DNA from 3 places in the Alteromonas sp. MTD1 genome. Region 2 is predicted to be linked to each of the others. Evidence: predicted binding sites of a transcription regulator. Region 2 holds the regulator's gene; each other region holds the start of a gene.
What was found. The regulator MetJ, encoded in region 2, represses methionine synthesis genes. The targets are predictions, from matches to a motif close to TAGACGTCTAGACGTCTA.
Positions count from the first base shown of each region.

Region 1: metA (homoserine O-succinyltransferase) is a predicted target of MetJ. The motif match lies at 3,176-3,193, and genes of this name have one in related genera.
Region 3: serA (phosphoglycerate dehydrogenase) is a predicted target of MetJ. The motif match lies at 3,660-3,677, and genes of this name have one in related genera.

Region 1 is NZ_BTGG01000005.1:262,281-272,685, reverse strand. Features, by position in the region: gene metH (methionine synthase) at 1-1,091, opposite strand, end outside; gene ACGHAV_RS08815 (homocysteine S-methyltransferase family protein) at 1,100-2,167, opposite strand; gene metA (homoserine O-succinyltransferase) at 2,171-3,109, opposite strand; gene ACGHAV_RS08805 (DUF2802 domain-containing protein) at 3,217-3,651, opposite strand; gene ACGHAV_RS08800 (chemotaxis protein CheW) at 3,715-4,206, opposite strand; gene ACGHAV_RS08795 (chemotaxis protein CheW) at 4,222-5,022, opposite strand; gene ACGHAV_RS08790 (ParA family protein) at 5,030-5,794, opposite strand; gene ACGHAV_RS08785 (chemotaxis response regulator protein-glutamate methylesterase) at 5,823-6,953, opposite strand; gene ACGHAV_RS08780 (chemotaxis protein CheA) at 6,982-9,189, opposite strand; gene ACGHAV_RS08775 (protein phosphatase CheZ) at 9,202-9,957, opposite strand; gene cheY (chemotaxis response regulator CheY) at 9,992-10,375, opposite strand.
Region 2 is NZ_BTGG01000011.1:103,490-113,894, reverse strand. Features, by position in the region: gene metF (methylenetetrahydrofolate reductase) at 285-1,172, opposite strand; gene metJ (met regulon transcriptional regulator MetJ) at 1,334-1,663, shown strand; gene ACGHAV_RS15350 (malic enzyme-like NAD(P)-binding protein) at 1,729-2,964, opposite strand; gene ACGHAV_RS15345 (hypothetical protein) at 3,375-3,689, shown strand; gene rpmE (50S ribosomal protein L31) at 3,790-4,002, opposite strand; gene priA (primosomal protein N') at 4,324-6,507, shown strand; gene ACGHAV_RS15330 (SPOR domain-containing protein) at 6,700-7,278, shown strand; gene ACGHAV_RS15325 (hypothetical protein) at 7,468-8,190, opposite strand; gene ACGHAV_RS15320 (hypothetical protein) at 8,349-9,071, opposite strand; gene ACGHAV_RS15315 (DUF1294 domain-containing protein) at 9,239-9,871, opposite strand; gene hslV (ATP-dependent protease subunit HslV) at 10,124-10,405, shown strand, end outside.
Region 3 is NZ_BTGG01000003.1:310,152-320,556, forward strand. Features, by position in the region: gene ACGHAV_RS05805 (HDOD domain-containing protein) at 1-254, shown strand, start outside; gene ACGHAV_RS05810 (YdiY family protein) at 460-1,224, shown strand; gene ACGHAV_RS05815 (YdiY family protein) at 1,454-2,200, shown strand; gene serA (phosphoglycerate dehydrogenase) at 2,355-3,584, opposite strand; gene rpiA (ribose-5-phosphate isomerase RpiA) at 3,794-4,450, opposite strand; gene ACGHAV_RS05830 (hypothetical protein) at 4,618-5,616, opposite strand; gene ACGHAV_RS05835 (5-formyltetrahydrofolate cyclo-ligase) at 5,814-6,491, opposite strand; gene ACGHAV_RS05840 (ATP-binding protein) at 6,500-8,122, opposite strand; gene ACGHAV_RS05845 (nucleoside hydrolase) at 8,195-9,136, opposite strand; gene ACGHAV_RS05850 (ribokinase) at 9,159-10,055, opposite strand; RNA gene ssrS (6S RNA) at 10,077-10,259, opposite strand.

The DNA of each region.
Region 1 (10,405 bases), on a different contig from region 2:
AACATCTTACCCTCACCAAACAAATCTCCTACTACATTCATGCCGTCCATAAGCGGACCTTCAATAACATGTAGCGGCCTTTCTGCTTGCTGCCTAGCTTCTTCGGTATCTTCAACAATATAGTCGGTTATACCTTTTACTAACGCATGTTCTAAACGTTTATTAACGTCTTGTTCGCGCCAACTTAGGTCTTCTTTGACGGCTGCTTTACCATCGCCTTGATAATTCGGCGCAATATCAAGCAAGCGCTCAGTAGCATCGCTGCGCCTATTCAGGATCACGTCTTCAACAGCATCGCGCAGTTCAGCCGGTATCTCATCATATACCTCTAACTGCCCCGCGTTCACGATAGCCATATCCATGCCAGCGCGAATGGCATGATATAAGAACACTGAGTGCATGGCTTCGCGTACCGGGTTGTTTCCGCGAAACGAGAATGAAATGTTAGACAACCCACCTGAAATGTGTGAGTGCGGGCAGGTTTCGCGAATAACCCGTGTTGCCTCTATAAAATCGACGGCGTAATTATCGTGCTCTTCAATACCGGTTGCTACCGCAAAGATATTAGGGTCGAAGATAATATCCTCCGGCGGAAACCCTATTTCCTCGGTAAGCAGTTTGTAGCTGCGTTGACAAATTTCAACCTTGCGAGCCTGCGTATCTGCTTGCCCTGTCTCGTCGAACGCCATTACAACAGTAGCGGCACCAAAACGTTTTATCTGCTTTGCCTGAGCGAGAAACTGCGCCTCTCCCTCTTTTAAGCTAATGGAGTTAACAATGGCCTTACCCTGCACACATTTAAGCCCAGCTTCAATGACTTCCCACTTTGACGAGTCAATCATAATAGGCACGCGACTTATGTCAGGCTCAGACGCGATTAAATTCAAAAAAGTGATCATCGCCTGTTTGGAATCAAGCATGGCTTCGTCCATGTTGATATCGATGATTTGCGCACCGCTTTCTACCTGCTGTCTTGCAACATCAAGGGCAGTTTCATAATCGCCTTCCAGAATAAGGCGCTTAAAGCGAGCTGAACCGGTTACGTTGGTTCGCTCACCTATATTAATAAATGTGGAAAATTCTGCGCTCACAAGGCCTCCTAATGTACAAACGGCTCAAGGCCTGACAGACGCATTTTGGGTTCAAACTGGGGAAGTGGACGAGGCGCAATGCCTTCTACGGCGTTAGCAATATCCCGAATATGTTCAGGCGTGCTGCCACAACAGCCGCCCACAATGTTGACTAATCCAGACTCAGCCCACTCTTTAATATGTTCGGCCATCTCTGGTCCTTCCATATCATACTCACCAAACTCGTTAGGTAAGCCTGCATTGGGGTGTGCAGAAATAAAGCATTCACTTACGTTTGCCACTTCATCAACATATTGACGCAGTAAGTCTGGCCCCAACGCACAATTCAACCCAAATGAAAACGGACTTATATGGCGCATAGAATAATAAAAAGCTTCCGCGGTTTGGCCTGACAATGTTCTGCCCGATGCATCGGTTATTGTGCCTGAGATCATGACTGGCAGCGACGTTCCTAATTTTTCAAATACGGTTTCAACCGCATAAGCTGCCGCCTTTGCGTTTAATGTATCGAATATAGTTTCAAGCATGATAAGGTCAACACCACCTTCTATAAGTGCCTCAGTTGACTCACTGTATGCCTCAACAAGCTCGTCAAATGTTACGTTGCGCTTTCCCGGATCGTTTACATCAGGAGAAATAGAGGCCGTGCGATTTGTAGGGCCTAAAACACCAGCTACAAAGCGTGGCTTTTCAGGGGTTTTCGCGGTGTACTCATTAGCCGCTTTTCGCGCAAGCTTTGCTGCTGCAAGATTAATATCTCTGGACTGTGCTTGCATATCATAGTCTGCCATTGCAATAGTGGTTGCATTGAAAGTGTTGGTTTCGATGATATCTGCGCCTGCTTCAAAATAATCGCAGTGTATTTGATAAATAATGTCAGGTTGAGTTATAACCAACAAATCATTATTTCCTTTCACATCGCAGTGCCAATTGGCAAACTGGGTGCCTCGATAATCTTCTTCTTCTAACTTATGACGCTGAATCATGGTGCCCATTGCGCCATCAAGAATAAGAATGCGTTTTTTGGCGGCGTCTGAAAGCGTGGCATGGGCCTTTGAAACGATATTGTGACTCACGTGCTACCTCTTTGGCTGTGATTTTTCAGCAAGCTGATTTAAGTCGTAAGGGGTGGTCTGGTAAACGTAGTAATTTAGCCAGTTCGTAAATAATAAACTGCCGTGTGAGCGCCATTGAACAATGGGCGACTTCGACGGGTCGTCCCCTTCAAAATAGTTTTTTGGTACAGCGGGCGATTGTCCACTATCTAGGTCTCTGAAATACTCTTCTTTGAGTGTATCTGGATCATATTCTGGGTGACCCGTAACAAACACCATACGCTTATCTTCTGACGCGACGATGTAGGCGCCAACGTCTTGCGATTCCGCAACCACGTTCAATCCTTCTACATTGTTATACTGCGCTTTGTCGATATGTCCATACCGAGAATGCGGCGCGTAGAAAACGGGGTCGAAACCTCGTAATAATTCATTGTGTGGGTCGTTCACTGTGTGCTTGTAGACGCCTGAAAACTTCTCTTCTCGAAGCGTGCGAGTGACACCGTAAAAATGGTACATTGCCGCATGAGCTGCCCAGCACAAGTAAAGTGTTGAGTTCACGTGTCGCTGTGCCCACTCTAAAATCGTGGTCATCGTATCCCAATATTTTACTTTCTCGTAATCAAGCATCGCTAGCGGCGCGCCAGTAACAATAAGCCCATCGTACTTCTTATTCGCGACACTTGAAAAGTCGTGGTAAAACGCATCCATGTGCGACTGCGGAGTGTTCTTAGGAGCTTGGTTGTCTATTCGTATGAGATCAACATTAATTTGAAGCGGCGTATTTGAAAGAAGACGTAAAATTTGAACTTCAGTTTCAATCTTATTGGGCATTAAATTAAGAATGCCTACTTCAAGAGGACGAATGTCCTGGTTGGACGCCCTATCCATATCCATAGTAAAGATATTTTCACCTAGAAGTACATTCTGTGCAGGCAATTGCTCAGGGATACGAATTGGCATAAAGGGCTCCAGTCATAAAAACAACAATGACTGTATTGTGTCTATTACACAGAATATGTCAACATCTTTACGTCTAGACGTCTAAACGTTTTTTATAGATGATTCATTCAACCGTTTTGACGATGCACCATCATAAGCATCTCTGCTTCGGCGCGAGGAATATCACAAGCCTCAATAATTTCATCAATGCTTGCCCCCTGTTTTACCAGTTCGGCAGCGCGTTGATAAAGACGAAGAGATGGGTCTTGCAGCTTAAGTTCTCTTACTTGATTTTCAATATCAGTTTGTTTTTCTTCCAAAGTTTGAAGATGACGAGTTATAACCAAACTGCGAGCTTGAGCCTCAGACTGCTGGTTGTTTGCATCATTCGCTTGTGCAGCCACATCTGAAAGCTTGGCAGACATGTCGTTTTCTAAGTTGCTAAATGAGGCCTGCAGCGCATTAATTTTAGAGGCAAGAACACCTACTACTATAAACAGCAGTACAACAACTAGGGCTAGAAGGGCTTCGATGAGGCTAGGAGCAGCAAACTGCAAGTCCATGTGCGCATTACCTTTACGTACAAAAAAAGACAGTGAAGGTTACATCACTGTCTTCTTCGCAAATTAGATGTTGGTGAGTTCGTCCCACTCTTCATCGCTTAGCAGCTTATTCAAATCAACCAAAATAAGCAGCTCACCATCGCGGTTACTCACACCTTGGATGAATTTCGCACTTTCTTCTGTGCCCACGTTCGGTGCGCTATCAATCTCAGAAGACTTAAGATAAACCACTTCAGCTACGCTATCTACCAAGATGCCAACGACTTGCTCGTCAGATTCAATGATAACGATACGCGTATTGTCGGTAATTTCCGTAGGCGGAAGTCCGAAACGCGCACGCGTGTCGATAACGGTAACAACATTACCACGCAAGTTGATAATCCCTAGCACGTAATCAGGCGCACCTGGCACTGGGGCAATTTCGGTATAACGTAATACTTCTTGTACCTGCATTACATTAATACCGTATGTTTCTTCACCTAAGCGGTACGTAACCCATTGAAGGACCTCGTCATTGCTGTCAGTGGCATTATTATTTGTTCTTTCGTCGCTCATGTACTTGGCTCCCAACTATGGCGTCTGGTCGTTACTGCCTAAGCCTTTGTTAAGCATAGATATTAATTCTTCAACGTCAACTAGCGCGCACATTTTTTCTTTCACCATCCCGGCTAACCAAGGACGTTTACCTGTGGACTCGCGCCATTTAACATCATCGATAGTTAAACTTACTGTGTTTACAAGCTTTTCACTCGCTAAACCCCACTCGCTTTCCCCTAACATTATAAGATATCGGTAGTTAAGCGATTCCGCGAGGTTTTCATCATATTTTTCTGGCATTACCCACTTGGCAGAGTCAACAACGTTAAGTTTTGAATCTCTGTGCAACATTACACCCATAAACCAGTCCGGTTTGCCAAACAAAGGGCCAACCTTTTCAATTTGATGGATACCACCTAATGTTATGAGTGGGACCGCTAGTGTCAGACCAGCCACTTCAAAAAACAATGCTTGAAAACGATTCCCAAGCGAGTCCTTTAATGGAATTTTAGTTTGTACTGACTCTTCTTCAAGTGTTGTTTTACTCTCTTCAATAACAACAGGATTTTCAGCAAGCGTTTCTTTAAGAATAACCGCTTTTTTGGGTGACTCTAAATAAGATGACACCTCTTCTACAATTTGCTCTTGTTCAGCGTAACTGTCTGCCTGCTGTCGCGTCGACGCCAGCGCGTCTTCTGCCATTTTTTGAGAAGCCTGTTCAAGCAGTTTTGCCGTGCGAACCGCTGCATCTTCCTCAGATGCAGGCTCTTTTAGAAGCGCGTCTAAATACGCTTCCATCACTTCTTCACGGGCAAATGGCGATTGCTTGCTCATTGTTTATTTACTTCTCCAGAACATCTAATAGTTTCGAGTAAGCAGCTACTCCCCGTGTTTTTGGATAGGCAGCAGATATGGGGAGCTGCACTAAACTCGCATCTCGAAAATGCGTATCGACAGGGATTACGCCTGTCCAAACACGATCACCATAATCACTCATCAAACGTTTACGTGATGCCAATGCGGCATTTGTACGCTTGTCGAACATCGTGGGGATAATAACTGTATCAAACGATTTATCTAACGAGCGCCCCATGATTTCCATGGTGCGAATCATTCTATCTAACCCCTTCAGTGCAAGGTATTCGGTTTGCGTTGGTACGATTACTTTATCGCAAGCCGCTAAAGCATTAACCATTAAAACACCTAGTACAGGTGGGCAATCGATAATAGCAACATCAAATTCATCTTGAATTGTTGCCAATGCTTTTTTAAGCACAAGCCCCATGCCTTGCTCGCTGCCCATTGTTCTGTCTAAAGTGGCTAACGCCATAGTCGCAGGCAACACATAAAGATTATCTAATTTAGTTGAACCCAAACAATCTAATACGTTATCGGCGGTTATGCCGCTAGATTTAATAAAAATATCGTAAACAGAATGACTTCCAGCCTCCGCATCAATGCCGAAGTAGTAACTCAAAGAAGCATGAGGGTCGGTATCTATCATTAATACGCGCTTGCCTTTTTCAGCAAGCAGGCCGCCGAGACTAACCGTTGTGGTTGTCTTACCTACACCGCCTTTCTGATTTGCAACCGTCCATACTTTCATGATTTTTATTCCGTGAGCCTACACGCTGCTATCGCATCTCTGTCTTAATACAGTCACTTATATCATCAATATTTATATTTTTTGAAGATATGTTGGCTACCGCCACTGCTTGCGGCATACCGTATACTACACATGAATCCTGATCTTGTGCCCAAATGGTAGCGCCGCGCTCTTTTAATGTTCGGCAACCTTCACGACCATCTGCGCCCATACCTGTCAATATGATCCCCAATACATCACCACCGTAAGCACGCGCTACAGAATTAAACGTTAAATCTACGCTAGGCTTATAGCTTGCCTTGTCAGAAGGGTCCGCATCAACAACGGCAATACGCTTAACTGAACCAGAACTCTCAATAATCATTTGTTTACCGCCTGGTGCAAGATAAGCATGACCGGGCTTGAGAATATCGCCACTCTCAGCCTCTTTGACTTTAACTTTACAGTTAGTGTCTAAGCGCTGCGCAAATGCCGTGGTAAATGTGCCAGGCATATGTTGGACAAGCAAAATGGGATAAGCAAAGTTTTCTGGTAATGGTGCTAGTACTTTTTGAAGCGCTACAGGGCCGCCCGTAGAGGCTCCAATGGCGAGACACTGGTAACGCTTGCCCGACGCCCTTACCGACGAAACTGTTGGCTGCTTTGCTGCATCCTTGTGACCTGACAGTAAACCAGAGCTCTTAAAAAAGGCCTGTTTTGGTGCGTTGTCTGGAAGTTTTCTTGCTTCAACTGAGCGAAATGAAGGACGCTTTAAGCCTATGCCTCGTCTAGCAATCAGCCGTACTTTCGTACAAAGTAAACGAGAGGCGTCCTTTCTATCTTGTGCGATATCTTCGAATTTTTTAGGTAAGAAATCGAGAGCTCCAGCTTCTAGTGCGTCAAGGGTTGCCTGTGCGCCGTGATGCGTAAGCGAGGAAAACATGAGAATGGGTACCGGACGCTTTTCCATAATGGCTTTCACAGCGGAAATGCCGTCCAAAATCGGCATTTCCACATCCATTGTTATCACGTCAGGCTTAAGCGCTTCTGCTTTTTCTAATGCGTCGCGCCCATTTTTCGCTTCCCCAACAACTTCAAGTTCCCTATCATCATCAAGTATCTCTTTTACTCGACGACGATAAAATGTCGAGTCATCCACGACAAGGACTTTAAAGACCATGGATTATTATTCCTGTTAATTCATCGCCTTACTTTATTGGTTTACGCGCGTACCGTTTTAGCAGGCTCGGAATATCTAAAATTAGCGCAATCCCACCATCTGAAGTTATGGTTGCACCCGCCATTCCAGGCGTTCCTTGCAACAATGCATCTAAAGGCTTGATAACCACTTCTTCTTGGCCTATTAGCGCGTCAACGACGAATCCGACCTGTTGAGTACCAATTTGTACTACAACAACATGCCCTTTTTCTCTATCAATGTTTTTAGGGCCACGAATTAGCCATTCACCAAGGAAGAACAGCGGAATTGCTTTTGAACGAACTATCATTGTTAGTTGGCCATCAACCGTATTGGTTTTCTTGATGTCCATATTTATTATTTCGTTCACCGCACCTAATGGTAACGCAAAGGTCTGTTTGCCTACAACAATCATTAGTGTAGGTAGGATAGCCAATGTCAGCGGCACTTTAATGTCTAACCGAGTCCCCTTGCCAAGCTGTGAATCGATGTTAACCGTACCATTAAGTTGGTTAATCTTCGTTTTCACCACGTCCATGCCAACACCACGACCAGAAATATCGCTGATTTCGGTCTTGGTTGAGAAGCCCGGTGCAAATATCAAGTTGAACGCTTCAACATCAGACATACGTGCTGCAGCGTCTGAATCAAGAACGCCACGGCTAATTGCAATATCTTTCAACTTTTCAGGGTCCATACCTTTACCATCATCTTCGATAGTAAGAAGGATATGATCGCCTTCTTGAGATGCAGATAATTGAACTGTACCCATACGCGGTTTACCCGCTGCAGCACGATCATCCGGCATCTCAATTCCGTGGTCTACCGAGTTTCGAACCAAATGCACTAGTGGATCGGCCAGGGCTTCAACCAGGTTTTTATCTAGATCTGTTTCTTCGCCCACCAACTCAAGTGTAATTTCTTTTTTCAGACTTCTGGCAAGGTCACGAACAACGCGGGGAAAACGACCGAATACTTTCTTGATTGGCTGCATGCGGGTTTTCATTACCGCACCTTGAAGGTCACCTGTTACGACATCCAAGTTAGCAATAGCCTTAGACATACTCTCATCGTTGCTATTAATACCCAAGCTGATAAGTCGGTTTCGAACCAACACCAACTCTCCCACCATATTCATGATTTGGTCAAGACGTTTTGTATCTACACGTACTGTAGTTTCAGCAGGCGGAGCAGCAGGAGCGGCTTTTTTGTCGTCTTTCTTCGGTGCTTCTTTCTTAGGTGCAGGTGCAGCTTTGGGGGCTGCTGGCGCGCTTGCTTTTGGTGCTGCTGGTGTTTGTTGTTTGGCTTTCTGGACGGCTTCAGTCGCAGCTTTATCTACAGGCGGCTCTGGTGATTTTGCAGAGCTGCTTGCTTGTGCAGTAGGGCCTTGGCCAGAACCATGCAGTTGGTCTAAGAGCGCCTCGAATTCATCATCGGTAATTTCATCGTCGCCACCTGCTGGTGACGCAGGCGCCGGTGCCGGGGCTGCTTTTGGCGCTTGATCTTCAGCACTGCTGAATTTGCCTTTACCGTGTAAATCGTCAAGTAAAGCCTCAAACTCTTCATCAGTAATATCATCGCTATCACTAGAAGCGCTAGCTGATGGGGTAGGTGCTGCATCTGAAGAAGAAGACTTTCCTGGCGCGCTTGAACCATGCAGCTCGTCTAGCAGCGCTTCAAATTCATCTTCTGTAATTTCGTCAATACCGCCTTCGGTATTGGACGCTGCAGACTGCGAAGGCGTTTCTTCTACAACAAGCTCGGGCTCTGATGCTGCCTCAGCTGGTGCTGCGCCATCGTCTCCACCGAATATATTCTCGTCAGGAGACTCAGGTCGGCTGAGTTTGTGCAGTATGTCGACAAGGTTTGAGTCTGCAGGCTCAAGTGGTTCTCTTGCTTTTACGCGTTCAAACATTTCAACAACCACGTCGGTTGCTTGCAGAATGATATCCATCAGTTCAGGTGTGAGCGTTCGTTGTCCGTTTCTCATAACGTCAAACACGTTCTCTGCACCATGACAGATTTCAACAAGTTCAGTCAGCGAAAGGAAACCTGCGCCACCTTTAACTGTGTGATATCCGCGGAATATTGCGTTTAGCAAATCCGCATCTTCAGGATTGTTCTCAAGATCAACGAGCTGTTCTTGTAATTGTTCAAGTATCTCTCCAGCTTCTACTAGAAAGTCCTGTAATATATCCTCGTCAACATCAAACGACATGCGCCCGCTCCCCTAAAAACCTAAGCTAGACAGAAGATCATCAACATCATCTTGGCCAGAAACAACGTCATCACGTTGGTCGGCATCGATGATTGGGCCCTCTGCCTCTACACCATCAACTTTATCGGCCTTAACGCTAGAAGATTTAATTTGTTCTGCACCATCACGCTCTCCGAACATGGTTAACATGTTCACTAAGCTATCTTCCACTTCTTTAACCAAGTCGATTACACGACGAATTACCTGCCCCGTAAGATCTTGGTATCCTTGCGCCATCAGCACTTCGGTAAGTAGCTGTGTAAGTTTAGTTGCCTGATCCGCACTGTCTTCAAGTAATTTATCCAAATCTGCGCAAAGCACCTTAAACTCGCCCAGTTCTATTTGGCGGTTCATAAGCTTTTTCCACTCAGGCATAACTTTCTCAATGCCTTCGGCAATACCTTCGGCTATTGGCATACTTGCTTCAACAGCATCCATAGTAGTATTAGCAGCTTTTTCAGTTTCTTCAATTACGTACGTAAGGCGGGACTGCGCATCGGGAATATCGTCAGTGGCAAGATTCTTGATGCGGTCGTCAATTTGAAAATTATTTAGTGCGTCATGAAGTTGACGCGTTAGCTTTCCTACTTCAGCAAACAGTTCAACATTTTCTTTCATTGACGCTGCTTCAAGAAGCGCATTAGCAGACTCGTTGTCACCTTCTTCAAGATATACAACAAGCTGTTTAGCTTCTTCTAGCGATATAGGAACGTTTACATTCGTTGTCATCCAGTAAACCTCGTTTCTCTGGTGAGCGTCTGGATCAACCTAAACGTTCGAAGATTTTGTCTAATTTTTCTTTAAGTGTAGCCGCCGTAAACGGTTTAACAACGTAGCCATTTACGCCAGCTTGTGCTGCAGCAACGATTTGCTCTTTCTTCGCTTCCGCAGTCACCATCAATACAGGAAGGTGCTTAAGCTTGTCGTCGGCACGAATAGCACGCAAAAGGTCAATACCTTGCATACCGGGCATATTCCAATCGGTAACGACAAAATCAAAGTCACCCTGCTGTAGCATAGGTAACGCAGTACTGCCGTCATCCGCTTCCTGGATGTTGGAGAAACCCAAATCTTTAAGTAGGTTTTTGATGATACGTCTCATGGTAGAAAAATCATCAACCACAAGAATCTTCATGCTTTTATCCAAAATAGCCTCCAGTGAGGGGTTAATTGTTAT
Region 2 (10,405 bases):
TCGATTTCTCCTGACGACGTCCATGGGTTTGCATTTAATACCAGTGCAGCCATGTTTTAGTTTTTCATTTGGCTAAGCGGATGGGTATATCAAAAGTTAAATGTTAACTGTGCAGACGATAGGTAGCAAAAGGTTTGTTTAAAAATAATAACAGGGTGAATGCCAATAACGCTGGTTTAATTAAAAAGGGGGCTGGTTTTAACAGTAAGGAGAGTGTTAACTTTGAATAGCTGAACTGCAAACCCGCAGTACAGCTATTCAAAGAGGGGTATTAAACAGGGTGATTAACTGTTACCTCGAACGCCAAGCATGTGGCAAATGGCATAACTAAGTTCGCTTCTATTTAGCGTGTAAAAATGAAAATGTTTAACGCCTTCTTTCGCCAGTACTTTTACCTGATCCATGGCGATATTAGCGCCAATTAGGTTGCGGGTGGCCTGGTCGTCTTCATCTAGTCCGTCGAACATTTTATGTAGCCAGCCTGGTACGTGCACGTTTGTAAAGCCAGCAAATCGTACTAATGTTTGGTAATTAGTTACTGGCAAAATACCGGGCACAAGGTCTAAGTCTACCCCAGCTGCGGCGGCGCGATCTCTAAAGCGTAAAAATACGCTGGTGTCGAAGAAGAACTGAGAGATAGCTTCCGTAGCGCCTGCTTCTGCCTTGCGCTTCAAATTAAGTAAATCGAACTGGGCGTTGGGGGCTTCGGGATGCTTTTCAGGATACGCTGCTACCGATATATCAAAATCGGCTACGTCTTTTAACAGGGCAACCAAATCTGACGCGTACATTTCCGTTTTATCTACACCTGCGGGTAGGTCGCCACGTAGGGCTACAATACGGCGAATACCAGAGTTCCAATAATCTTGAGCAATTTGCTTTAGTTCTTCTCTACTGGCATCAACACACGTTAAGTGTGGAACAGCTGCCACGCCAGTCTGTTGCTGGATGCGCTTTACAACGTCATGGGTTCTGTCACGTTCACCGCTATTAGCACCGTAAGTTACCGACATGTAACTAGGCTTTAATGGCGCAAGACGTTCTACAGATTTCCATAAGGTTTTTTCCATAGCTTCAGTTTTCGGGGGGAAAAACTCAAACGACACATCAATATCTCGCAGCTCAGACAGAGACTGATTTAGGGCATCGATACCTTCTGCGTAAGAAACCATGGCTTATTCTCTCAAAATTAAAATCTTATGGACGTTTAGACGTCTAAACTAAAGAATATATGTCTAGACGTCAAGAGGTTTACACTGCTCAATTGACCTTTTCGTTAATCTGTTTAGAATTTCTATTCATAACATAAAAAAGAGTAAACCGAGTTAGTACAATGGCAGAATGGAACGGCAACTATATTCACCCCTACGCAGAGCACGGTAAAAAAAGCGAACAGGTAAAGAAAGTCACTGTTTCCATACCTATTAATGTGCTGAAAGCGTTAACCGATGAACGCACGCGCCGACAAATTAATAACTTGCGTCACGCAACCAACTCAGAGTTGCTGTGTGAAGCATTTCTACATGCGTTTACGGGTCAACCGCTACCCAACGATGATGATTTACGCAAAGACAATCCTAACCGTGTGCCTGCTGAAGCGCGCCGTATTATGGAAGAAATGGGCATAGACCCAAGTTTAGAAAACGACGTATCAGAAGACTAATTACGCTTTACTTCAAATAAAAAACGGCGCTGTATAAGCGCCGTTTTAGTCTGCTGGGCAAGCAGCTATTCTTTTTCAGCTCCAGGAATACGAGCAACGCCCGATTTGATAGCTGCTTCAGATACGGCAGAAGCAATGCGCTGGCAAAGCCGCGGATCCATTGGCTTGGGAATAATATAGTCTTTACCAAAGGTTAGGCTTTCGCTTTTGCTGGCGGCAAGAACTTCAGCCGGCACTTCTTCTTTGGTTATTGCACGAAGCGCTTCAACGGCGGCAACCTTCATTTCATCGTTAATAGCAGTTGCTCGTACGTCCAGTGCGCCGCGGAAGATAAATGGGAAGCACAGTACGTTGTTTACCTGGTTAGGGTAGTCAGAGCGCCCTGTTGCCATAATTAGGTCTTTACGTACTTCGTGAGCAAGCTCTGGCTTAATTTCTGGATCTGGGTTTGAGCAGGCAAACACAATTGGGTTTTCTGCCATTAGCGCCAGCGTTTCCGGTGGTAACAAATCTGGGCCTGAAACGCCTACAAAGATATCTGCACCGTCCATTACATCTTCAAGCGTGCGTTTATCGGTATTATTGGCAAACAGCTTTTTGTGTTCTGTTAAATCATCGCGGCGAGTGTGAATTACGCCTTTGCGGTCTAGCATATAAATACGCTCACGTTGTGCGCCGCACTTTATGAGAAGCTCCATACATGCAACGGCTGCAGCGCCTGCGCCCATGCAAACAATTTTAGCAGTCTCAATATCTTTCCCTTGAATTTCCAAGGCGTTTAACATGCCTGCGGCAGTTACAATAGCCGTGCCGTGCTGGTCATCGTGAAATACAGGAATGTTACAGCGCTTAATTAGCTCTTGCTCAATTTCAAAGCATTCAGGTGCTTTAATATCTTCAAGATTAATACCACCAAACGTGTCTGCAATGTTCGCTACGGTATTAATAAATTCTTCTGTTGTGCGATGCTTAACTTCAATATCAATGGCATCAAGACCTGCAAAGCGCTTAAACAGAAACGCCTTACCTTCCATTACGGGCTTCGATGCAAGAGGGCCTAAGTTACCTAAGCCTAAAATAGCTGTACCGTTACTAATAACCGCTACCATGTTGCCCTTGGCGGTATATTTATAGGCGTTATCTGGGTCTTCTGCTATTTCTCGTACTGGTTCAGCCACACCTGGGCTGTACGCTAATGCTAGGTCGTCAACGCTATCAGCCGGCGTAGTAAGCTCTACACTAATTTTGCCCGGCGTTGGTTTGGCATGATAATCGAGGGCGCGTTGTCTAAAATCTGACATGTAAGTTAATATCCTTAAGACGTAGGGTTCATCGGTGTTTTTCGTCTGTGCGATGCAGTTAATGTTGTTATTGTTGTTTTAAATTGCTAAAGCACATGTTCGACGTTGTTAGAATTCGTCCAGCAGCACTAGTCTGCGCCGTAAACAGATATCATTATTCATGAAATTAATACTCACTATTACGGTGACGGTGGCAACTCTAACACAGCCTTTCACTGTGTACATATCTGATCAGAATTCTCATATATCAATTTAGGTGACGCTCAGTTATTAGACCAGTAATATACGGCTATAATTGCCATTCATGCTATTTATTGATGTTGTGTTAGATATATAGTTTCTGTATTTTATTTAACGGTTAAATCTGTCAATAAATACGGTAACTATTGAGCGTTAAAAAAGAGGAAGTAATGACGGAAAGAAAGCTGGTTGCAGCGCTTACCGAGGTTTGCGAAGAGCTTAAACAAGATGATAACGGTTTTTGTTGGCTTACTCATATTGGCCATTGGCGCTTGCCTACCATTATTGCTGTGTTCAATACACAAGCTCAGCTAACTGCAGCTCTATCACGAAAGTGGGATATAGACTTTATAAATCGCGTGAATATAGCGCTTGATACGGTAAAGTCATCTGCACATGCCTGTCGTTTTACAAGTGAGGAGGCATGTAGAACGAAAAATGGTGGAGATTGGGACAGCCATTTGTCGCAAATAGACTTGCATTAACAATACAACATGCGCAAACAAGAGAATAAAATGGTTTTCAGGTAATAAAAAAGCGCCGTATAGGCGCTTTTTAGATTGGATACCGATAAAGGTAATGGGCTTACTTTTTGCCCAATGCACCGAAACGCTTCTTGAAGCGATCAACACGACCACCGGTATCAACGTTACGTTGCTTACCAGTGTAGAATGGGTGACATGAAGAACATACGTCTAGGTTAATGTCTTTACCCATAGTAGAGCGGATTTTCATTACGTTACCGCAAGAGCATGTTGCTGTGATTTCAGCGTATTCTGGGTGGATACCTTGTTTCATGGGATTACCTCATTAATAAGGCCGTATCGCTATACAGCCCGAAGCCGCACACCATACGTAACTTAAAATTCAAATGATGAGTCGTTTACTTAAACAGCCCATCGCAAAAGAGCGGCGCATAATAATAGATGAGCCCGCTGTTATCAAGCGGTTTTTGTACGCAGAATAGGCAGCTTGTGATTCTCCTTAGGGTTAAATAAAAAAGTGTGATTAAATATTTGTACATACTGGCTTGTTGCACTTATTGACGGGCATCAGGGCAAACGCGGAAATAAAAGACTCACGTGCGCATTCAATGCGTTAAGGCATTTTTCTTCAACCATGGCATATATTCAAGTTGCTGTACCTGTTCCACTAAGGCAGTTATTTACTTACACCCACACATCTACGTTGCATCGTGGGGTGCGTGTCTCTGTGCCTTTCGGGCCACGTAAGTTGGTTGGAGTAGTGATAGGTACTGTGCCTGAAAGCGATGTTGAAGATGTTAACAAGCTAAAAGCAATAGACAGTGTTTTAGATGATAACGCCGTTATAGATGATGTGCTGCTTAAAATGGCGCAGTGGCTCTGGCAATACTATCACCACGCACCAGGTGAGGTGCTGCATGCCATGCTGCCGGTGTTACTAAGAAAAGGCGAGTCGCCCAGCCCTGAACCCGAAGATATGTTGTCGTTAACAAGCGATGTTGAAAGTATCGATTTAAGTATTTTATCAAAGGCGCCAAAACAAAGAGCGTGTGCTGAAGCACTTGAAAAAGGCGACATGCTTGCGTCTGCCGCAAGAAAACGCTTCGGAGCACCAGCAGTTAAGGCATTGGTAGAAAAAAGCGTTGCCACCATTACCGCTATTATCCCTCAGTTTAAATGTGCCGGTTGGCTTAACACCATGGAAGTGGGTGAAAAGCCCATTCCTGATAAAGAGCAGTCTGTCGCAGTTGCAGCGCTTAATCGTCAGCACAACAGCTTCGCCGTTAGTTTGCTGGAAGGTGTAACCGGTAGCGGTAAAACCGAAGTGTATCTGCAGGCAATTGAGCCACTTTTGGCAGACGGCAAGCAAATTCTTATCCTTGTTCCTGAAATTGGGTTAACACCTCAAACCGTATCGCGTTTTGAAAAGCGTTTTGGCATTGATGTAGGCGTACTTCACTCTCAGCTGTCTGATAAAGCAAGGCTGCAAGTGTGGCAGCGAGCAAGGGCTGGCGAGTTAGGTATCATCATTGGAACGCGCTCGGCCATCTTCACCCCCCTTAAAAACCCAGGTATGTTGATTGTTGATGAAGAGCATGACGAGTCGTTTAAACAACAAGACGGCTTACGCTATCACGCACGAGATCTCGCTGCGATGCGGGCCAAGCAGCATAACATCCCTTTGTTGTTAGGCAGTGCAACGCCAGCATTAGAGTCACTGAATAATGCGTTATCGAATAAGTACCACCATTTGCAGTTAACTAAACGAGCAGGTGGTGCTCAAAGTACCCATCAGCACTTATTGGATGCCCGCGATCAGCCCATTCATTACGGTATTGCCCAAGGCATGTTAAGCATAATGCGTCAGCATATTAGTGCTGGCAATCAAGTGCTAGTGTTCGTTAACCGCCGTGGTTACGCACCGGCAATGCTGTGTCACCATTGTGGTGAAACTGTAACGTGTAAGCGCTGCGACCGACCGTACACCGTGCATAAAGGTCAAAATCGCCTTCAGTGCCATCATTGCTCCGGTACCCGCGCTATGCCGTCAAGCTGCGAGGCTTGCCACAGCAGTGAATTGGTTACCGCCGGTACCGGCACCGAACAAGTTGAACAGGGGTTAAGTGCATTATTTCCCGGTGTTAAGCAAGTTCGTATAGACAGTGACTCGGTACGCGGTAAAGACAAGTTACACCAAACCCTTGAAGCCATAAATCGACAGGAATATCAGCTGTTAGTTGGCACGCAAATATTATCGAAAGGGCATCATTTTCCGCACGTTACGCTGGTGGTTGTATTAGACGTAGATGGTGCATTATTTAGCGCCGATTTTCGCGCCCCCGAGAAGCTTGCACAGCTGGTAACACAGCTAGCCGGTAGAGCGGGACGGGCTAGCAAGCCAGGCGAAATGTGGCTGCAAACACACAATCCCCATCATCCTTTGCTGCAAGACCTTGTGAATAATGGTTATGGCCATTTTGCACGACTTGCATTAATGGAAAGAAAGGCTGCTAGCTTACCGCCTTATATCAGTCAGTTTGTTATTCGCGCCGAGGCTACCGACAGTCATCTTGCTTATAATTTCTTGCAAGGCTGTAAAGGTATTTTCAATCAGCATCAGGCTGTGGAAATGAACGGACCATTCCCTTGCTTAATAGAGAAGAGACAAGGAAGGTTTCGCTTTATGTTGGTATGCAGCCACCAAAAGCGAGCACCGCTTCATGAAGCGTTGCGTTTAGCGCTTCCTTTTTTGCAAGCCTTACCCCAAGCTATAAAAGTGCGCTGGTCGGTAGATATTGACCCTACCGATTTCAGTTAGCTTGTTGGCGTGCAATACGTTAAAATTTAGCAATTACGCCGGCTATTTTTTATCGCGGATATACACGAATAAGGTATGTTGGCAGCTTCAAAAAAAAGCTGGTACTTTGAAAAAATGGCCGAATAAAGCCTTGGTATAAGACGTTTTTCTTACGACCACGAACAATGATAACAAGTAGGAATATTGCCAACTATGGCTCAACGCGATTATGTCTCTCGTGGACGCTCTACACAAAAAAAGAAGCCTGCGAATAATGGCAGGAAACCCGCTTCACAAACCCAATCTAATGCCCCAGCGTTAGGTAAGCTACCTATCATTCGCCTTGTGGGCGTGTTTGCTTTGGTTATAGGTTTTGGTGTTTTTCTATGGTCTATAAAAGACAATGTTGAAGAACAAGTAGATGTACAGGCGGCAAGGCCTGTAGCGCCTACCGAAGAGGCATTACCGGAGTTGCCGGAAGAAGAGTGGGAATATATTAAAACACTTCCAGGTTACGAAGTAGAAGTTGAAGTTCAAGAGCAGGAAAAGTCTGATAAACGCTACCTAATGCAGTGCGCGTCATTCAGAACTCGCGCGCAAGCTGAAGAAATGAAAGCTAAAATTGCTTTCCAAGGTTTAGAAGCGCTAATTCGCCACAGCAGTGGCAGTAACGGCGACTGGTTCCGCGTTATTCTGGGGCCATTTGAGTCTAAGCGCGATGCTGAAAAAGCAAAGCATAGCCTGCGTAAAGTGAATATAGCGACTTGCCAAATTTGGTACTGGAATTTGTAGGCCACTGCCCGTATGAAAAGTAGGGGCAAGAAGAGCACTACGCGAATAATAAAAATGATCTTAAAATAAACGGGGGAGCTAACAGCTCCACCGTTTGGTTTAAGGTCTATCGTCGTTGCCATCTGTTAACCCTATAATGCTCTATCTGGTAAACCTGTAATGACAGTGTAGGCAACTTATAGCGCGTCTCTAATCAATAGCTCCGGTCTTATCCACAGAAAATTCAGCTAATCCCGAGAGGGCGTAATACGTTCCATATATTTCTTCAAGTTTGCCGCTGTCACGCAAAAGTGGCATTTTGGCATCAAAGTGTGCAGCCAGCATTCTACCTCGATGGGTATTTCTAAATGCCAAAAATAACTCGTCTCCTTCACGAATAGCTTTGTGATGAATACGGCCGCGGTAAGCCTCTAAAAAATTAATGTCGTAATCAAGCATGTAGTCAAGGCGGCGATTCAGCACAAGCTCAAAACCAGCTTCTATTGTGTCTACTGGGTAGGCGCTTTCAATGTTATGAAATAGCTTGTTGAAGCCATAGCCGTTACGAAAAGCAACTTGTTTCCCCGTAAAAATATCGTCTACATCGTCCGAAGGCGGCGACTCAGGTCGATAAAAAATATGAATGGCAAGGTCTGTATCCAATATCCACTTGGCATAAACTGCATCAGGTAATTCGTGTTGATACACGCCAACCATAATGTCGGCTTTGTCTTGTTTAAACTGATTCAGTGCTCGAGGGTAAGTGCTGGTTTGATGGGAAATAGTGTAACCGTCGAATACCGCGTCGAGCAGTTCATAGTACACGCCTGTATTGTCTCTGTTCGTAAAGCCCTCCCAGTGAGCTGCCGATACTACAATCGGGCGCTCACTCGTGTCAGCAAACGCGGTGCTGTTTAATAAAAATGACAACACAAAAAGGCTCGAAATGAGCATTGGAAAGTACAAACGGTTTCGCAATATACCGCAGCCTTAAATTTTTGTTATTCGTACTTCTCAGTATAGACACCAATGTGTCGGGATCTCAATTTATTAACACGTAAGAAAGCGCCCTAAGGTTCCTACAGCTTTAATTACTGACGGGAAGCTTTTACCATCTCGACTCCCAGCAACAAAAACCATATTATTTGCCCTAAGCCAAAAATGGACGTTGAGGCTTCAAATACCATGTTTCCTTCTAAGGCTGATAAGCCTGAAAAGAGTGTGAAGACCCCAGCGATACCCACTGCAATACCGATAATGTGAATGGTTTTTGCGTACTTATTGGCTTTTATGCCCATATAACTAATAAGCAGCACCCAAAGCGCTCCGAGAAGTTCGATACCTCCTCCAAGCGCATCTATCACAATATCTACACTGTTTAAGACCACAACTGCATTGTCTTCACTGGTGTTAGCATAGTTTGCAAGAGACGGCAGGCTTACTAAAAAAATAAAAGTGCTAGCGAGTACAAAGGTTGCCCAGATGTTGCCTAATGAACTGTTAAATTGTGCTGTGATAGGGCTCGTGCTTTTGTATATCTTTAACAACGATTGGTTCAGCAAAATAAGGCCTAAGCTAAACACAATGCCAATAACAATATAGCCCATAAAAAAGGTATCGCGCTGTGACAAAAGGAACGTAAGGCGAGAAGTCTCAGTGTTATCTGCAGGTGCTTCAATTAGGCCAAAAAACAGCACGAAGCCGAAGATATAAGTAAGTCCACAAACGAGTGATGCTATGCCGCCCGCTTTGCGTTGTGCAGAAGTTACTGTCTCATGGGTAGATGCTTCAGATGTGTGTGGGTTTAATTCCATTTTTATACTCGTGTTCTACTCTTGCTTGGCTTTTGCTCGGTTCTTACTCAGCTCTTACATAGCTCCTATATAGCAGGGCTACTGATTTCCATTAAGAACTACATGATGTAACCCATCAACTTCAATTTGTAACAAACATTGATTGCGCGGTAGCAATGGTTCTTTAATTACTGGTGAAGAAACGGAATAGCTATACCCCAGCGTTCTGCAAGCACGTTAGACGCCAATACACCAATGGCGAAAGTGTTAAGTGAAGCCGCAGCCCAAAACACACGCATAAAAGCCGGCTTGCTACGTTTATGTTTAAAAACATGCTGAGCAATAAAAGCACCGGGCCATCCACCTAAAAGCCCAAGTATGTGAAGTTTACTTTCAGATATGCGCCATCGTTGATGTTTGGCGGCAGATTTATCGATGCCATAACAAGCAAATGCAATAGCGCTTATTACTGCGCAGAAATAAGTGACATTAACAGGCAATTGACCTATTAAATTTAGCAACACCAACGCGCTGCAATACACTGTTACAACTAATTTAGCCACTTTTGAGCCTGACTTACCTGCGTTGTGTTGAGAGCGCACGTTTTTGTAGTCTTTTAATAGTTTTACAGAAGCCGCCTTTTGCCCGCCTTTACCATCGTCTTTCATTTCATAAACGATAATATCGCCGTTCACTGGGCGCCGAGATCGTTTCAAAAAGCTACTGATATGAACAAAGGCACGGGTTCCGCCTCCATTAGGCTCTACAAAACCAAAGCCTTTGGCGTCATCCCAATGCTGAATTCTTCCCTGATACTTCATTTATCTTCCTTTTAAACTACTTATTAAAAGCACAGAGTATGTGAAGCAGGGCACATTTATTCAATGTACTTTTTTAAACACAGGTATCTTTTTTCCCACTACAGTGAAACAGCATGTGGTAATACCCTTGAAAATAAGGCGTGCTGCCCCACTTTAAGAAGTATTGGACTTATAGGCTATCGCAGCGAGACGTTTTTAGTGAAACTGTTTTAGATAGTTTGGCGATAGCACCCAGCAAAACGGGGAATTAACGTGACAACGATTGTATCTGTACGACGTGGAAATCAGGTAGTAATGGCCGGAGATGGTCAGGTATCGCTAGGCAATACCGTAATGAAGGGCAATGCGCGCAAAGTTCGCCGCTTGTATCACGATAAAATTTTAGCAGGCTTCGCTGGTGGTACTGCAGATGCGTTTACGTTGTTTGAGCGCTTTGAAGCGAAGCTAGAAGCGCATCAGGGGCATTTAACCAAAGCGGCTGTTGAACTGGCAAAGGACTGGCGCACCGACCGAATGTTGCGAAAGCTCGAGGCA
Region 3 (10,405 bases), on a different contig from region 2:
AATTGCCGGTAGGGTTATTTTACCCCGTCATTTATATTAACGACGAATCAAAGCAAACGGTTGATGTTGATGTATGTGTGTTAGCACTCGCTAGCCGAATAACCCTTTCTCAACATGACAAGGAGAGCTACGGGGACATGGAACTTTTCACTCCCGACATGGCCAATACTTTACATTTTGATATGGAAATCATTGGTAATTCAATTGAATATGCCGAGCTGGAAACCGCAAAAATTGTGGCCCTTATAAAATAGCAACGCACAAGACGTTGTAAAAACACAATATAGTAAATGCGCTCCCACGGAATGGACGTAAGCAAACGTCACTTATAGACGTATTCTTATAACGATAACGCTGAACGTAATTCTTAATATGTGCTACACAAAACTTAGGGTATGTGCGCTTTCATGCCTTTCTATCTGCGCTACTTTTTGCGCCTCCGTTCTTATACCTGCCAGTTTGTTTTTCGGCAGTATTTGTACCAGTGTTGAAGCAAGAGATCTCATCCAAACGCTTTACCACGCCGATTACACTCCAGATGCAGATGATGAAATTCCACGTTTCTCGCTCGATGGAGAGCTAGGTGTACTTCTGAATACGGGCAATACGTCTGCCAGTACAATAAAAGCTGCGATGAACGCCGACCACGAAACCGAAAACTGGAGCAGCCTGTATTTTGCCGAGCTGCTATATAAAGAAAGCGGCACGCCAACCACTGAGCGCGATGTTAGTGCACAACGTTTCTTCGCCAGTGCGCAGTTTGATTATAAACTTCTTTCACCTGGCCGCCGTTTATTCATGTATAGCGACATTGAAGACGATAGGTTTACTGGTTATGACCATCGAGCTTCACTGGCAGCGGGCTATTCACAACGTGTTTGGCGAAATGAGGACAGTGAGTTCAGGTACAGTATAGGACCTGGTTACACCTTTGTTGAAGCTGAAGAAGAAAATGATTTATTGATTAACGACGGCATTATTGTGCGTGCTTCGGCTGAATATAAATACTTCTGGCGTTCTGGTGCACGTTTACGACAATTCCTAAGTACTGAAGCGGGTGATGAAAATACGCGATCTCGCTCTGAAACATCGCTGTCGGCTAATGTATTTGGCTCGTTAGCCATGAAGCTCTCTTTCATTTTAAACCATGAAACCGCTACAGCAGAGGATGTTGATGCGTTAAGTACTGAAACGTCTGTGGCCTTGGTATACCAATTCTTTTAATTGGCTACTGTTTGACATGATTTTAGCTATTTGTAGCTGAATCACGCTAAATATAAGGCTTTGCATTGACTGGACTAATGAAGTCGGTACACTGCGCAACATTCGATAGAACAGTTTGTATACGCAGTTTTTGGTGTTGTACTCACGTTTCTTTTATTCGCGCTGTGCCCCTTGTTTACTTAGAGGTGCTTTGCACAGCTAATGGAAAGTTAATCAATAGGATTGTTCAATGAAAAAGCAAATGCTTGCATCACTTATTGCCTTCTCAATGTCTAACGTTGCTTTTGCGCAAGACGATGAAGTAAAACCGTTTACTATGGAAGGTGAGCTAGGCTTTATCTCGACAACGGGGAACACCGATACCACGTCTATCAACGCAGGTATTACAGCGCATCAAGAACTTGAAAACTGGAGTAATGACTATTTAGTTGAAGGCCTGTATCGTCAAGAGACCACAGAAGATGAAAACGGCGACGAAGAAGATGTTACATCTGCTCAAAAGTTCTTCGCGTCAGCGCAGGGTAACTATAAGCTAGATAACCCTGATTATCGTTTGTTTGGCTTTACCTCGTACGAAGATGACCGTTTCAGTAACTTTAACTACCAAGCAACAGTTGCGGCTGGTTGGAACCAAAAAGTACTTAAAAATAAGCGTCATACCCTAGAGTATTCAATTGGTCCGGGTTATGCGTTTGTTGAAACACAAGAAGGTGAAAGCCAAAACAGCATGATTATCCGTGCTTCCACAGTTTATTCTTGGAAAATTTCAGACACGGCTAAGTTTTCACAAACAGCTAGTACCGAGATAGGTGACGAGAACACTAAATCACGTGCTGAAAGTGCGCTAACAGCAACAATTAGCGGTAACTTGTCGATGCGTCTTTCATTTAAGCTAGACCACAACTCGCAGGTGGCTGAAGGCGTAGAAAAGCTTGATACTGAAACCGCAGTAAGCTTAGTTTATAACTTCTTCTAAGCTCACCGCGATATATACGCTTTAAACAAAAAACGCTGCAAATGCAGCGTTTTTTTATAAGTAGCAATTACCATTGGTAGCGTAATCTTTAGAAGCGTAGTCTTTGTCAATATGCTTCCACTCACCAAGTAAAGTGCTTAGCCAAGTAAAGTGCTTAGTGAAGAATACGGGTTTTAATTGTGCCGTCTATCTGTTGTAACTCGGCTAGCGCTTCGTAACCGCGGTCTTCTTTTACATCTACCACTACATAACCAATTTCTGCATTGGTTTGTAGGTATTGCGCTTCAATGTTGATGCCTTTCTCAGCAAACGCTTGGTTAATTTGAGTAAGAATACCAGGCTTATTCTTGTGAATATGAAGCAAGCGTGAGCGGTTAGTGTGCTCAGGAAGCGATACTTCTGGGAAGTTAACAGCAGATAGGGTTGAGCCATTATCACTGTATTTTGCAAGCTTACCCGCCACCTCAATACCAATGTTTTCTTGTGCTTCTTGTGTGCTACCGCCCACATGAGGCGTAAGAATAACGTTGTCGAACTTGCGTAGCGGCGACTGGAACTCTTCAGTGTTCGATTTAGGCTCTACCGGGAATACGTCAATTGCTGCACCGTTTAAGTGGCCACTTTCAAGTGCATCGGCCAATGCGTCAATTTCAACTACCGTACCACGCGACGCATTAATAAGAATGCTGCCAGGCTTCATTTGAGCAAGCTGTTCCGCGCCAATCATATTCTGCGTTTGTTGCGTTTCAGGCACGTGAAGCGATACAACGTCAGAAGTGTTTAATAGTCTCTCAAGCGACTTAACTTGGGCTGAGTTACCTAATACCAATTTATCTTCAATATCGAAAAACTGAACGCGCATGCCAAGGTGCTCGGCAAGAATGCTTAACTGTGTACCAATGTGACCGTAACCAATAATACCGAGCGTTTTGCCACGTGCTTCGTATGAACCTACGGCAGTTTTTTCCCATTCGCCTCGGTGCGCTTTAGCGTTTTTGCTAGGCACTTGGCGAAGCAGCAAAATAATTTGACCAAGCACTAGCTCAGCCACCGAGCGTGTGTTCGAGAATGGTGCGTTAAATACAGGGATACCACGGCGCTGCGTAGCGTTCAAATCAACCTGATTGGTACCAATACAAAAACAGCCAATAGCCACTAGCTTTTGTGCAGCATCAACCACTTTTTCAGTTATTTGTGTGCGCGAACGAATGCCAATAAAGTGGGCATCTTTAACTTTCTCGATCAACTCATCTTCTGGAAGCGAGGTTTTAAGAAACTCAATGTTGCTATAACCATTGTTCTTTAAGGTTTCCAATGCACTTTGATGGACACCCTCTAACAATACAATTCGGATTTTATCCTTCTCTAGTGAAACTTTGCTCATGAACTCGCTATCTCTCGCTGATGTATGGTGGATTGCTTATGCAGCGTTAACTCACTTTATAGTAAACGTCTAAATAAGACATCTAGACGTCTAAATGAAAGCTACCAGAAAACAGTAACACTTAAAAGTAGTATTTAGTAGAGGTGGCCATAAAGCACATGAATATATGTGCTTTATTTTTCAAGCCTTTGGCTTAGCCACTAGTAAAGCTACTTAAATGTGTCTACACCATTGTCTGTGGCCGACAACACTACGTCTGCGCCACGCAGCGCAAAAATGCCGTTGGTAACCACACCTGGAATGTTATTTATCTTTTGCTCAAGCTCTCTTGGGTTCACTATTTCTAAATTGTGCACATCAAGAATAACGTTACCGTTATCGGTAACAACGCCTTGTCGGTATTCTGGGTCGCCGCCAAGTTTTACTAACTCTCTAGCCACAAAAGACCTGGCCATAGGAATCACTTCAACCGGAAGAGGGAATTTGCCTAGCACAGGCACGCGTTTGCTCTCATCAACAATACACACGAACGTAGTTGCTGCACCGGCTACAATTTTTTCGCGAGTTAGCGCAGCACCGCCGCCCTTAATCATGTGCATGTGCTCGGTTACTTCGTCTGCACCGTCGATATAGACAGATAAATTGCTTACATCGTTAAGTTCGAACACTTCAATACCTAGCGCTTTTAAGCGCTCAGTAGACGCTTCTGAGCTAGAAACAGCACCTTCGATTTTGTGTTTTATTTTACCTAACTCTTCAATAAAAAAATTCACGGTTGAGCCTGTTCCAACACCAACAATGCTGTCGGCTTCAACGTAATCAATGGCAGCTTTCGCTACGGCTTGTTTTTTTGCGTTCTGATCCATGTTCACTCTCGAGGGCTAATTTTTGTATGGAGTGTAACCGAATTAAAGCCACGAACCTACAGAAAGCTGACCATATTCTTTATTGCGAAAATGCAAAAGGATACGCTGTCAATGATGAGATCAAAAAAACGCGGCCAAAGCCGCGTTTTGAAAGTGTGAATGCTAATTTATGCTTTGGCTTCTGGAAGCTTTAGCTGAATTTGTTGAGGTACTAGCTTCAGTACCCAGCGACGGCAGCCGTGCCAAAAAGCTGATAGCAGTAGTAGAGTAGAACCTATACATAGCCCGGTAACGGCGAAGCTTGAGGTTACCATTCCGAAGTTTTCCATGAGTGCCGAGAACGTGTAAATAACATAAACCAGTGCGCTAACCATAATGGCTCTGCGATCTACTGCAATAGAGATGAGTGCCAGTAGAACATAAAGTGCCAGTACGACAAGCGATACTAACAAACTGCCGCTTCCCTCTAGTACGCCTAAACCTTGGAAAATAGGATGCACAATCATAGGCGCTGAAATAAGGTGAAGCCAAAATGCCACGTCAGAAGCACGGGTTTGTCTAGCGGTATCTTTGCTGTCCCAGTACATTGCTAGGCCAAAAATAAGCAATCCACATACTAAAACAATGTTGTTCACGTAAAGGGTGGTAATAGGGAACAAATAAGCAATTGAGCCCACAATACCTGCGGTAAACGTAGCAGCGCCTGCGGCAACGGTAATGGGTACACGGAAACGAACCCAATGCACAATTGCGCCTAAAGAGGTAATAAGCCCAGATACCAGTAATGTCAGTTCCTTAGACTCTGGCTGGAATAAAATTGGGGTTGCAAATAAACCAACCAAAAATGACAGCAGCAGTGCAATAGCAGGTAGCGCCATTCTGCGCTTATTCACGAAATACTCAGCTAAGCCCCACGAGCCCGCTGCCACAGCAACGCCACCTAAAGGTGGTGCAATGTTATAGCCAATCCAAGCTAAAGACGCCAGAAGTAAAGCACTAGCGATAACCACAAAAATATCGTTAAAGCCGCTTAAAAGACGAAAGTTTTCCTCGTCTACTGCATAACTGTTTCTGGTTTCATTAATAAACTGGCGAAATTGCGTTACATCGTTTTGCGTAAGCACGTTGTGCTTTACGGCAAGTGTTAAGTCTTCATCAGTGTACATAGGCTATTTTCCTTTATTGTTATGCCGCAGCTAAATACTAAACGTGTTTTAGTAATGCTTTTGATAGCAATCGCAATATCAGTGCCAAAATAAATTTAGCCATTAAAACAGGGGCTTAAGTTCTAAGCGGTAGGGAGTGTAACAATTTTAACCATGTAGTTTTAAGAAAAATGACGAAGATGTTGTTGTTTTAACCACTAGAACTGCAAAAGGCGTGTAGGGGTAATAATGGCATTAAGCGGTATATCCCAAGGTGCAATTGGCAAACGTTCCACCTCTTGAACGTCGTGGGCGACGCCGATTAAGAGTGGCTTGTTCGTAGTGCGCTTCGTAAACGCTAACGTGCGATCATAATAACCGCCGCCCATTCCTAAGCGATTTCCCTTCGTATCAAATCCTACTAAGGGCATTAAAATTACATCAAGCTGTGATGAAGGTATAACACTAGGGCAGGCCAGTACTGGCTCTTCAATGTTGTATTTGTTTTTTACCAACGCAGTGTTTTCGTCAAATTTAAGAAACAACAGGTGCCCTTTACAAACGGGGTGCAGCACAGGCAAAGAAAAGCGAACGTTGGGTAACGTATTTCGGGCTTGTTGCATAAAAGGCGATAAGTTTACTTCGCCATCGTTCACTAAATATGATGCTGTATTTATCGTTGTTTGTTGTGAACACTCATTGCTGTGATTCGAAAAAAACGAAGCAAAAAATTCATTCAACTGTGTTGTTATTGCGTTAGCTGCTTCTATTTGTGCGCTATCAGCTAGCGACTTGCGTGCAGTGCGCAAGCTTTTACGTAGTGTCTTTCGTGCGGATTCCGTGTGATGCGAAATACTGGCTCTGCTATTCGATGAGTAATCGGTTGAATTAGTCATAGCGGCTATTAGCGTGCGCTTAAAAAAAGGTTAAGCACATTGACTAGCTCCGTGCTGTCTATTGGCTTTGTTAGCACCGCATTAAGCCCTTTTTCTTTCAGCGCGGCTTCTTGAGTTATTACGTCAGCCGTAAGGGCTACTACTGGCAGGTCGGGCATGATCGCTTTAATCTGTGACGTAGCTTCGTCGCCTTGTATACCGGGCAAATTCAAATCCATAAACACTAAATCGACAGGGTTAGACCTCACGTATTCCACACCTTCTTCCCCAGTGCCTACAATCGCAAGCGGAACGCCAAGCTTCTCGAATAAGGTTTGAATAACCGCTTGGTTTATATGATGGTCTTCAACTACCAACACGTTCACAGAGGTGGATACATTTAATTGCGCCACATAGCTTTTTGGCTGCGCCTCAATAAATGTGTTGTCGCTCACTTCATCTGCAGGAAGCGAGACTAAAATGCGGGTGCCTTCGTTTAGCTTTCTACTTACTTTTATGGTGCCATCCATTAGCTCAATAAGACGTTTTGAAATATTAAGCCCTAAGCCTGTTCCTTTTATTTGATGGGCATTTTGCATTCGCTCAAACGGCGTGAAAAGGTGCTTCTTATCCTCTTCACTCATGCCAATGCCTTCATCAACCACGCTAAATAGTAGTTTACCTGCTTTGTATTTAACCTGAACATTTACCGATTTGTTTGCTGGTGTAAATTTAATGGCGTTCGACAATATATTAAGCGCTACTTGCCCCAACTTTGTATCGTCAAAAAACAGTGCGCTTGGTACCGAACCGTCTACCCGGGTGGAAAATTTAATGTTGCTGTCTTCTGCACGAATACTCGTTAATGAAAACAAATGGATAAAAAAGTCTTTGGTGTTTACCGTTCGCGGCATAACACGCATTTTACCCGCTTCAATTTGCTTGATGTCTAACACAGAGTTTACGATTTCAAGCAAACGTTCACCGCTTTTGCTCACATGCGATAACGGCGTAGAAAAACTATCTGGTAGCGATAGCTTTTGCGCTTCTGCTTCAAGTAAATGGCTGAAGGTATTAATGGCATTTAACGGCGTTCTAATTTCATGACTAACATACGACAAAAAATCAGACTTAAACTGACTGGTGCGCTCTAATTCTCTGTTTTTTCTTTTTAATTCTAAATGCGCTACTACGGCCTTACTTAACGTTTTTAACGATGCTCGTTGTTCGTCAGTAATTTGCCGAGGCTTTTTATCAATGGCACATAGTGTGCCAATAGCGTGGCCACTTGGTGTAATTAACGGCGCGCCCGCGTAAAAACGGATATCCGGCGAACCTGTTACTAGTGGATTGTCATGAAATCTAGGGTCTTCTGCAGCGTCCGGTACTTCAAAAATCTCATCTTGTAAAATAGCGTGCGAACAAAAAGCGATGTCTCTTGAAGTTTCTTGTGCATCAAGGCCTACTCGTGACTTAAACCATTGGCGGTCTGGGTCTATAAGGCTAATAAGTGCAATGGGCGTTTCACAGATTTGAGAAGCCAATGAAGTGAGATCGTCAAACAGCTGCTCGGCTTCAGTATCAAGCACATCGTAGCTGAGCAGTTCAGCTAAGCGTTCGTCTTCGTTCTCTGGAATAGGGGCTGATTTCATAAAAACTTCGTATCACTGCAGAAATAAAAAAGGGCCGTATTTCTACAGCCCTTTTACATTAACACACTGCTTTTACAGTGCGTAGGTATCTATGAATAATTGTTCCAGTTTTGCGTGGTCTACCTTAGTAGCCACTTTTATGGTTTTCGCCTCGTTCCACAGTGGGCTTGGTGTTGTGCCCTTTGGCGCCACAACGGTTTGGCCTCGATCTAATGTGCCAGTACCAACACGGGCATGCCCCTCGGTTAGCTCAAACAGTTCAGGGTGACGCAAGTGAGCCAGCGGGAATGCATCGTGGAAGAAACAAACGCGGTCTTCACGATTTTGTGAATAGAAGTCCATGTAGAACTGGGCACTTTCTTTAACAAAACCGCCAAGCGTATTGTTCTTCTCTTCAAGCTTCTCTACAAAAACAGGAGAGAAAGGCGTGAAGTTCGTAACGTCTAGACCAAACATGGTTAGGTCCCAGTCGGCTGCAAATACAATTTCTGCCGCGTGAGCGTCGTTCCAAATATTGGCTTCAGCAACAGGTGTAACATTGCCCGGTACAAAAGCTGCACCGCCCATAATGCTTACGCCTTTAACCAATTTTGGAAGGTCTGGTTCTAAACGTAGTGCAAGTGCTAAGTTACCCAGTGGACCAATAGCCACGATAGTAATTTCGCCTGGGTATTTACGCGCCATATCAACAATGAATTGTGCAGAGTTACGCGGATCTAGTTCAGTCTTAGGAGCTTCAGGTTTAATGTCGCCGAAACCGTAGTCACCGTGTACAAAGTGCGCATAAGTCGACTCTGGACCAACCCAAGGCATACCAACGCCTTTAGTAACTGGTATATCTTTGCCTGCCATTTCACACAGCGTAAGCGCGTTTTGCGCTGCCATGGTAACCGGCACGTTACCAAACACTGTAGTAAGACCTAGAACTTCGATATCTGGTGATTGAAAAGCGAAGAAGATCGCCATTGCATCATCAATCCCCGGATCTGTGTCTAAAATAATTTTATGTGCCATTAATTTTTCTCAGTGCGTTCTGCTAGTTGGTATGTTTCGCTAGGAAACGATCCACTTCTTTTTCTGATGGAATGCTTTGTGCTGCACCTTCACGCGTTACCGCGATAGCCGATGCACCACAGCCACGACGCAATGCTTGTTTTGCGTCTGCGTGATTACTGTATGCTGACAGGAAGTAGCCAATAAACGTGTCGCCCGCTGCTGTTGTGTCAACGGCGTCGACAGAAAACGCTTTAACTTCTACTACTTCATTTTTACGCAGCATCATTACACCCGCTTTACCAAGTGTAATAATGACTTCGCAATGCGACCACTTTTCTTTAAAAACAGTCACGATATCTTCTAGCGATTCTTTTTCGGTGATGGCGGCCGCTTCGGTTTCGTTTACGATAAGTAAGTCAACACAATCTAGCGGAAGCTGTTTAACCGACTCGCTCATAGGCGCAGGGTTAAACGCTACTTTAAGGTGCTTTTCTTTTGCTTGGCGAAGTACTTCTTCAATACTGCTGGTTTCGTTTTGCGTTAATACCCAGTCAGAAGGCTTCGCACCGTCAAGCGCCTGCATAACTGTTTTTGCAGTAATGGTTTGGTTTGCACCACCAAACAGCACAATGGCATTTTCGCCACTAGGAGTAACTTGAATGATTGCATGACCTGAAGGAGTATCTGAACATTTTACGCCGCGACAATCTACACCTTTTTTAATAAGTGCTTGTTTAAATGCTGCGTCATTCTCATGAATGCTGCCAACATGGCGAACGTCTGCGCCGGCTTGTGCAAGGGCAATGGACTGGTTTGCGCCTTTACCGCCTAACAGCGTTTGATAATGTGTAGAGGCCAGCGTTTCGCCAGGTTGTACAAAATGTTCTACCTGATAAACGTGGTCGATATTTATAGAGCCAAAATTTATTATTGCCATTTCTTCTTCCGTCGAAAGAGGGCGCTTCCCAGAATGCCGCTGTTCATGTTTCGCCCGTGAACCGAAAAGTTCAGGGCGGAAGCATCACAGTTGCCGTAGGCTTCTCGATACTAGTCGAGCCTGCACAATAGCATCCGTTTCAACTTCCTAGGTTTAAAGCATCGGCCAGGGACATGAATGAACTAGCAAACATCCCAGGAAACATTGTAGTTGTATAAAACGCAACAGGGTATCTCAAACGCGCAGTTCAGTGAAGAGGATCACTTGTTGCGCTTAGTAACAAATTTGCGTACATGATTATTACTGCTGAAAAGAATTTAACATTTTCTTGACCAGTTGGTCAGCAATTA